Regions from separate parts of the Lysinibacillus sp. FN11 genome, predicted to be linked through region 1. Evidence: riboswitches for the same ligand, from Rfam matches in the RefSeq annotation. Region 1 holds a riboswitch; the other holds the start of a gene.

Region 1 (4,941 bases):
TAACAGACTATTTTCTAGCTTGCTAGCATTATTTTGATAAATGGAACGGTACTGTCATAATGACGACATTTCTGTGAAATAACAGTGATGTACGAATGAGAAGACTCGATTGGTTGTGTAGCATATGATGCCACCCTTTTTTCGGTAAGAATTGAGGGATAACAACCGTTACTTTATGACCTGTCTTCGTACATTGATGTTCTACTTTATCAATAAATTTAATTAATGGCTGTGTAATGCTGCGATATGGTGAATAGTAGGTAACTAATCGTACATCAGGTTGCCAGGCATTCCACTTCTCTTCAAAAGCTTTTGCATCTGCTTGGTCAAAAGCTACATAAAAGGCTATCACTTTATCAACCTTAAGTGATTTGGCATAATGTAGGGAGTTTTCAACCACCTTTGTTATGCCAGCTACTGGCACAATGAAAACATTCCCCTCAATAGTAGCCAGTTCCTCATGATTTAACCTTAACTGTTCTCCAACAGCTTGATAATGTTGCTTAATGCGATGGAATACAAAAATAATAATTGGTAAAAAGATAAACACCGGCCAAACTTGAGGCATTTTTGTCACAAAAAACATCATTGCCACGATGAAAGAGATAGCGGCCCCAATTGTGTTGATCGTAAATCTTGCTACCCAGCCTTTAGATTTTTCGCGCCACCATTTTCTCATCATCCCCGTTTGCGCTAATGTAAAGGGAATAAATACGCCTACTGCATAGAGCGGAATTAAATGCTCTGTGGCCCCGTCAAAAAGTATAATTAAAACAATGGTAGCAATACCTAGCATTAAAATACCATTTGAATAGCCAAGACGGTCCCCTCGGATTTGGAAGATTCTTGGGATAAAACCATCCTTCGATAAATTCACAGCAAGCAAGGGAAATGCTGAATACCCTGTGTTTGCGGCAAGTACTAAAATCATTGCAGTTGTCCCCTGAACAATATAATAAAGAAAATTCCGACCAACACTAGCTTCTGCTAGCTGGGAAACGACTGTTGCTTCTGCTGTTGGTGCAACGCCATAAAAATAAGCTAGACTAACAATCCCGATGAATAAAACGGCTAAAATGGCGCCCATTGCTAAAAGCGTTTTAGCAGCATTATTTGGAGCAGGATTTCTAAAATTAGGTATGGCGTTAGAAATAGCCTCTACTCCTGTTAACGCTGAGCTTCCTGATGCAAATGCCTTTAATAAAATAAATAGGCTAATCCCTGCCACTGGTGTCCCAATCTTTGGATGTAACTCTGCAGGCACCTGTCCAGTTGCCACATTATAGAGCCCAATCCCGATTAGCAACAGTATAACGCCTACAAATAGATAAACTGGGTAAGCCAAGATAGAGGCTGACTCTGTTACACCTCGCAAGTTTAAAATCGTTAAGAAAATCACAAATATAATAGCAATGGGTACATTATAAGCATGAAGACTTGGAAATGCAGATGTAATAGCATCTGTCCCGGCCGACACACTTACTGCTACTGTTAAAATATAATCAACAAGCAAAGAACCCCCTGCAACAAGACCTGCATTCACGCCTAAATTTTCTCGTGATACGACATAGGCGCCTCCCCCATGTGGATAGGCGAAGATAACTTGACGATAGGATAAAATCAGTGCCACGAGTAGAATAACCACTCCAGCGGCAATAGGTAAAGAATACCAAAACGCCATTGTACCTACCGTCATCAGGACAATTAAAATTTGTTCTGGTCCATAGGCTACTGATGACAATGCATCTGATGATAATATGGCCAGTGCCTTTGTTTTACTTAGCTTTTGTTCCCCTAACGCATCGGATCTTAATGGTTTGCCGATTACATAACGTTTGAATGAGGATTTCATTGATAAACACCTTCTAGTTTCATAGAATGTGTTTCGCCTTTCTAAATTACATCAAAAAACGCCTACAAGTCATCACTAAATAAGACTTGTAGACGCTCATCCGTCTGCCAAGCTCCACTTTTCTGCTCTTAACGCTTACGAGGTTAGCTGTCGGATTCGGGCCTGAGTAGCCCTACTCCTCCAAAAGGAAGAGATTCACCCCAAGAATGGCTATGCCATCCATCAAAATTGGTTCCCCCGCGTTTAGTTGCTTCAGCGATTTAGAAATTTGAAACTTTTATAATGATGTCATAGTACGCCTGCTAATTGAAAAAGTAAAGAAGAAAATTTTTTCTTTTTTGAACATATAAATAACCACTTCTTAAAGTAAATTTCCTGAATACCTAGTAAATACCCACAATAAAAACAATAAAACTGCCTTAAAGGTATGTTCTCCCTTTAAGACAGCTCATTAAATTAGTCATCAAAGCCTTGTTCAAAATCTATAATGTTTCCAGAGACTGCATCCACATCTACTTCGTATTCATATTGACCGTCTTTTAATTCAATTTCATATACACCATCATCAAGCTTAATTTTTGTCACTTTACCCTTTGCTTTTGTTTGGGCTGTCTTGATAGCCTGCTCTTTTGTAATTATTTTTGTTGTAGCAGTCGTAGCAGGAATATGATCATCCCAATCATCGTCATCTAAACGTTCCTTTTTCTGCTTGAGTAATTTCCCACTATAAGCATCAAATTTTAAATCATATTCTTCTGTATCTGTATACACCTCTACTTCATAAATAGAGCTAAACTGATTTTGGTCAAATTCGATATTTGCAACTGTACCATCCACTACCGCTAGCGCTTTCTTCTCAATTTCCTGCATGGATAAGACCTTTTTTTCTTGGGCATTTCCTGATAATAAAGTCGTCGAGCCAATCGCTGCACCCACTCCAAGAGTAATTACTAATGCTGGAATCATTATCATTTTTTTCATGTTCATCTCTCCTTTGTTTTATCTAAACTTAGCTTACCAAGTGAAGATGATAGAACTATAAGAGGAACATTAGAATTTCATGAGAATGATTTAATGATCGTCATCCCATGTTACAGACAGTACTTTTCCTGAAACAGCATGAATTTGAAATGTAGCTTCGTCCTCCTGCGTTTCAATCTCAACTAAATAGTAACCACCCTCTGAGGTTTCTTCAAAATCAACTGAATCCACTTCACCCTTTAATTGCTTAAGAGCTATTTGAATAGCCTGTTGCTCAGTAATAATAGGCTCTTCGATAGGTTGTTCTTGTGGCTCAACCTTTTTCTCTGCCAGTAGTTCGCCTGTATAACCATCAAGGGTTAAATCCTTTTGAATTTTCTCATTTTCAACACGTACAGTATAAACGGAGTCTGTAAGCATAACGCTTTCTACATCTCCATATTCCTTTTTAACCATTTGTCTGATCTGCTTTTCTGTTAATAGTAATTTACTTTGTCCTTCTTTCATGATTAGAGCAGTTATCTGTTGTGTCGTAACGTCAAGTATAGCTGCATACTTGACATCCTCACGCGTAAAAAGCATTTCAAAGGTATTTCCTTGTTTTTCAACTTGTGTAACATCACCATTGTAGATAGTCTCAATATGGCGAATAGCCTCCGCTTCACTAATAGGTTGAACGTAAAAATAACGATGTTGAACAAACCAAATTACTCCACTACAAAGAAGGATAATAACAACAATTACTAACATCCACTTTTTCATTGCTGTCCCTCCTTTGGTATACATAAAGTAAAGCTTGAGCCTTCCCCTAGCTTACTTTTCACATCGATCGTTATACCTAATTGTTGTGCCAGTTCATGTGCTATTGCTAGCCCTAGCCCTGAACCACCTGTTTTACGATTACGATCCTCTGTTACACGATAAAAACGCTCAAACAAATGAGGAATATGCTCGATTGGAATACCAATACCAAAATCTTGGATGGTAATACGTACATGATTGGTTGTTTCAGTGGCTTGAATACGTACTTCATCCTCACTATATTTCCTAGCATTATCCAGCAAAATAAAAAGTAGTTGCTTCAATATTTTTTCATCACTATAAATAAACTTTGGAATCTGCTCATCAATTCTAAATGTTCGATGATAAGCCTGTTCCATTTGTAAAGCTACTTTATTTAAGAACGGGGCAAGCTCTAGTTGTTCGAAATGAACGTCCAATTGCTCTTTATTTTTAGCTAGTTCTAGCAATTGCAATACCATTTCATGCATACGAGATGATTCATTGGCAATAGCTTGCAAGGATTCCTGAGCAACCTCCCGATTATCAAACCCCCTCCTTAGGAGTAGTTTTGCATAGCTTTCAATGACAGTTATAGGAGTTTTTAATTCATGGGAGGCATTTGATACAAATTCTTGTTGCTTCTGATAATGTTGTTCAAGCTTCTCCATCATCATATTAAAAGTGCGGTTAATGTTTGTTAATTCGTCCCCACCTTTTTCTGTGGTATCTATTTTTTCATATTTCCCAGTAGATGCACTTTTGCGCATGGTCTCATTTAAACGTTCTAACGGTAATAAAATAAGTCGCCCAAGTACCAAGCTCGCTAGGAAAATAGGAATCGATGCCACAACAGATACAACAACTAAGATGACCTTTAACAAATCTAATGTCCGTTCTACTTCTTCCATAGATTGCTGCAATGTTATGTCCACCACCGTTCCGTCGATCCAAATGGCAGGCATTGTGTAGGTAATAGAAGGGACCTCTTGCATTTCAAGTGTAGCCTGAACCTTCGTTTTCAAAAGTTCGCCATCATAAATATAAACGGCACCATCTGTTGGCATATAGGCTCTTAATACTTGCTGTAGGTTGGTTTGTGCATTTAACTGACTCAGTGTAGAGCTTAACTCATTTGCCCGTGACTGAAGCTGATTATATTCCGTATCATAGGCAAATTTCTCATATAACAAATAAATTCCACTATTTGTTGCCACTACTATAACTAGCATAAGCAATGTTGTTAGTAGATGGATTTTTGTTTTAAGTCTCATAACTATGTTCCTTTAGCACATATCCAACACCTCGAATTGTCTGGATAAGAGGTG
Region 2 (4,941 bases), 1.9 Mb from region 1:
TTTCGACGTTTTGTAATGGCAAAGGCAATAGTTAAGGGACCTAATCTACCCGCAAACATAGTTAAAATAATTAAAACCCGGCCACCTGGTGTAAGTTCAGGTGTTAATCCCATTGAAAGTCCGACCGTTCCAAAAGCTGATGTTGCCTCAAATAAATACATCATGAAGCTATGTTTTTGTTCTATTATGCTGAGGATGATGGTAACAAATACAACAATGAACATACCACACATGACCACAGTCATAGCTTTTAAAATTGTTTCATTTAAAATCCTGCGTCTAAAGAGAACGACATCTTCTTTCCCTCGAATTTGTGACCACATAGTAGCCACTAAAACAGCAAAGGTTGTGATTTTAATACCTCCAGCAGTCGACCCAGAGCCTGCCCCAATAAACATGAAAATGATCATTAAAAATAATGTAGAATGCGTTAAGTCTCCAATAGCCAGTGTATTGGAGCCAGCAGTTCGTGGTGTAACCGCTTGGTAAAGGGAACCTAACACTTTACCCCATTCGGATAATGATCCAAGTGTTTTTTGGTTGCCATACTCAAACAAAAATATCAAAATGGTTCCACTAGCAGTTAGCAAAAGTGTGGTTACTAAGACTATTTTTGAATGGACAGAAAGCCTTTTAGTCACACGATATTCATACAATTCATTCATAACAATAAAGCCTAATCCACCGATTGTAATAAGAGCACAGATGGTGAAAACAACAAAGGGGTCATCAACATAGGCAGTCATTCCGTTAAAGCCACCCATTAAATCGAAGCCAGCGTTGTTGAAGTTGGATATGGCATGAAAAAATCCAAAATACAGGGCCTTTCCAATAGGCATATCAAAAGAAAAACGAATCGATAGAATAAGACCACCGATTATTTCAATACATGCTGTAAAAAGCAATATTCTTTTTACTAATCGAACAAGACCAGCTATGGAGATATTATTAAATGCTTCTTTAAGCAGCAGTCTTTCTTTTAATGAAATTTTCTTCCCAAGTAGTAAAAATAATAATGTGGCAAATGTCATAAATCCTAAACCGCCAATTTGGATTAAGAATAAAAGAACCACTTCGCCAAAAGTAGAGAAGGTATCACCTGTATCAACTACAATTAATCCAGTGACACAAGTAGCTGATGTAGCAGTGAATAAAGCATCTAAAAAGGGCAAACCCTTCCCATCCTCAGTAGAAAATGGCATTGTTAAAAGAAACGTCCCTATGGCAATAATGAGAGCAAAGCCCAATACGAGAACTTTTGGAGGGTTTAATGCTTTTTTAAAATTGTTCATTTTATTTTCCTCAATTCTGAATAGTAAACAACTGTTTGTTAAATGGCATAATAAAAAGACCTACGATAAGAGCATGAAAATGACTGAAAGCATGCTAATAATGGTGGTCAATAACGACCTCCTTCGCTTTAGCCGACGAAGTTAGCTGACGGGTAGGATGGCGAAAGAGCTTTCTCATCCCTTCTGCTAAAGCAGAATTAACCCCAAAAATTGGTTCCTCCGTTCTCAAATAGTTGAGATTTGGCCGATATGAAATTGAATGTGATTATTCTACGCCCTTATTCTATTTTTTGTAAACCCCTTAATTGTTAGGAAAATGTAATTATTTTTATTGTGGGCGATTTCTGTATGAATAATTCGAGCAAAAATAAAACCAAAAATTCACTTGATAATTTCGCATACTTTCTATTGACCATTATTAGACAATACGATATAATTTTTTAGTACACAACAGAAGGTAATTTGCCTAATTGTGTATTGACGTGTGTTCGGAGGGAGGGAAAGAGAGATGTCAAAAACTGTCGTTCGCAAAAACGAATCGCTTGAAGATGCTCTTCGCCGCTTCAAACGTACTGTATCAAAAAGTGGTACAATTCAAGAAGTTAGAAAGCGCGAGTTCTACGAAAAACCTAGCGTAAAACGTAAAAAGAAATCAGAAGCTGCACGTAAACGTAAGTGGTAATTTAATTTCCCATTAAAAATCCCTACGTTCATAACACGCAATTGTATGATTCACTGAGCAGACAAAGTTATACCTGAAATTAATCACATTTTTGATTAATTTCAGGTATTTTACATTGCTCAACTTTACGTACATATGAAAAAGCCGAATGAAATCACTTTGATTCATTCGGCTTTTTTGCACATACTGTTGTTAATTGCATTAGATCGAGTGATAAATAAGTGAATAAATTTTTAAGATTTGTGAAACTTTTCGCATGATTGACCGTATATACAGAGGAGAGGCATGTTAGAAGGGAGGGGAAAAGATGCGAAAACGGAAAATCCTCAGCTATTTACTAGTGATATGGATGACTTTTTTGTTAGCGTTTCCATTAACTTCGGCTTTTGCCAGTAATAAGGTTTATCATGTTCTGATTCATAATGAAGTAGAACGAGGACTTCATGCATTTTTAGAACGAGCTTTTAAAGAGGCTGAAGAAAACAATGCAGAGGCGATTATCTTAGAAATACATACGCCTGGCGGTTTTGTGAATGCGGCAAATGATATCGCCATGCTTATGGATGCAACGCAAATAAGGACGATTGCTTATATTAATAAGGATGCGCACTCAGCAGGAGCTTTTTTAGCCTTACATGCGGATGAGATCTACATGGTTCCAAATGGAACAATCGGTGCAGCGGCAGTTATCGATTCAGCAGGTAATGCGGCCGACCTAAAGGCTAATAGCGCTTGGCTTGCTCAAATGAAAGCAGCAGCAGAAACGTCAGGGCGCAACCCTAAGTATGCATTAGCAATGGCAGATACCAACTATGAACTACCAGAATACCGTGCTGGCGGAAAGAATTTGTTAACCCTATCTGCCTCAGAAGCATTAAAGGTTAAATATTCTGAAGGGACGGTTAAGGATTTTCAGGAGCTTTTAGACGTAACCAACTTAAATGGTAGTGATGTTGTTCCCATTGAACCGACCTTTTCTGAAAAATTAGCTCGTTTTATTACAAATCCCATCATTGTACCTATTCTATTGTCTATCGCTAGTTTAGGACTTGTGATGGAGCTTTATTCGCCAGGATTTGGTGTTCCAGGTATAATGGGCTTATCAGCACTTGGTTTATTTTTCTTTGGACATATGGTGGCCGGCTTTGCGGGATATGAAACATTATTGTTATTTATTGTTGGGTTAGCCCTTTTAATTGCAGAGTTTTTTGTCCCTGGTGGAATTGTTGGTATTTTAGGTGGTGTCTTAATAGTACTAAGTCTGATACTGGCAGGTGCAAATATGATGCAAATGATAGTAGCAATTCTCATTGCGCTTGTGATAGCGATGATAGGAATGGTGATTCTGATGAAATTTTTCGGAAAAAAACTGCATGTCTTAAACAGGCTTGTGTTAATGGATGCAACCACGACAGAAGAAGGGTATGTATCCAATGTGAATCGCACAGAACTGTTAGGGAAAATTGGGAAAACGCTTACGCCACTTCGTCCATCTGGAACAATGGTACTTGGTAGTGAACGCATTGATATTGTCTCAGAAGGTGGATATATCGATGTCAATCAACATGTAGAAATTATTAAAGTTGAAGGCTCACGCATTGTTGTGAGACAAACAGATAAAGAGATGGAGGAATAGAAAATGGGTTTTGATTTAGCTTTGATTGGTCCTATTGCTGGACTAGTTATTTTATTCATTGTGCTTGCGGTATTCTTTACCTTTGTACCCGTAGCATTGTGGATTTCTGCATTAGCAGCAGGTGTACGTGTGAGTATTTTCACATTAATTGGGATGCGCTTACGTCGTGTAATCCCGTCTCGAATTGTTAATCCGTTGATTAAAGCACATAAAGCTGGTTTACCTGTAACGATTAATCAGTTAGAGAGTCACTATTTAGCAGGTGGTAATGTTGACCGTGTAGTGAATGCCTTAATTGCGGCTCATCGTGCCAATATTGAACTGTCATTTGAACGTTGTGCAGCAATTGATTTAGCTGGGCGTGATGTATTAGAAGCTGTTCAAATGTCCGTTAATCCAAAAGTTATTGAAACACCTTTCATTTCAGGTGTAGCAATGAACGGGATTGAAGTAAAAGCAAAGGCTCGTATTACCGTGCGTGCCAATATCGAACGTTTAGTCGGTGGTGCTGGTGAAGAAACAGTTATTGCTCGTGTTGGTGAGGGGATCGTTTCAACTATCGGTTCAGCGACACATCATACAGAAGTTTTAGAAAATCCAGATATGATTTCGCAAACAGTATTATCTAAAGGTTTAGATTCAGGAACAGCCTTTGAAATCTTGTCCATTGATATTGCCGATGTAGATATCGGTAAAAATATCGGTGCTGAATTACAGATTGAACAAGCACAAGCAGATAAAAACATTGCGCAAGCAAAAGCCGAGGAACGTCGTGCTATGGCTGTTGCAAATGAGCAAGAAATGATTGCACGTGTTCAAGAGATGAAGGCGAAAGTAGTAGAAGCAGAGGCAGAAGTACCTCAAGCGATGGCTGAAGCCTTACGTTCCGGTAATCTTGGTATTATGGATTATATGAACTATCGTAATATCCAAGCGGATACAGCGATGCGCGATTCGATTTCAAAAGTGAGCACAGATAAACCTGAAACAAATGAACCTAATGCTTAATAACGGAAAGGAGCAGAACTAATAATATGGAACAATTAATACTCTTTGCCATAATTGCCATAGTCAGCTCTATTTTCGGAAAATCAAAAAATAAAAAGCCTCAGAAGCAGATGCCTCCTTTTAATAAAGATACTGTGGTGGAGCCTCCAGTTACGGAGAAAGCGCCACATCGTACTGGGAAAGCACAGAGTTTTGAAGATTTTGCACGAGAATTTATAGGAGATTGGATTCCAGAAAATGAGAAAGTCGAGGAGCCTAAAAAACTTGTTGAAGAACAAGTGAAAAGAGAAATACCAAGCTATGTTGCCCCAACTGTCATTCCA

Evidence for each region. Region 1 has a riboswitch for cyclic di-AMP ahead of NP781_RS24095 (APC family permease). Riboswitches for the same ligand answer to the same signal wherever they lie in the genome.
Region 2: linked by a shared signal. The riboswitch ahead of NP781_RS14225 (TrkH family potassium uptake protein) and the one ahead of NP781_RS24095 (APC family permease) in region 1 are both predicted to bind cyclic di-AMP.

Annotation. Positions count from the first base shown of each region.
Region 1 is NZ_CP102383.1:4,605,250-4,610,190, reverse strand. It holds gene NP781_RS24095 (APC family permease) at 29-1,852, opposite strand; cyclic di-AMP (ydaO/yuaA leader) riboswitch at 1,971-2,120, opposite strand; gene NP781_RS24090 (PepSY domain-containing protein) at 2,309-2,833, opposite strand; gene NP781_RS24085 (PepSY domain-containing protein) at 2,924-3,595, opposite strand; gene NP781_RS24080 (HAMP domain-containing sensor histidine kinase) at 3,592-4,887, opposite strand; gene NP781_RS24075 (response regulator transcription factor) at 4,877-4,941, opposite strand, start outside.
Region 2 is NZ_CP102383.1:2,655,912-2,660,852, reverse strand. It holds gene NP781_RS14225 (TrkH family potassium uptake protein) at 1-1,292, opposite strand, end outside; cyclic di-AMP (ydaO/yuaA leader) riboswitch at 1,408-1,548, opposite strand; gene rpsU (30S ribosomal protein S21) at 1,801-1,974, shown strand; gene NP781_RS14215 (NfeD family protein) at 2,282-3,610, shown strand; gene floA (flotillin-like protein FloA) at 3,614-4,618, shown strand; gene NP781_RS14205 (YqfB family membrane protein) at 4,645-4,941, shown strand, end outside.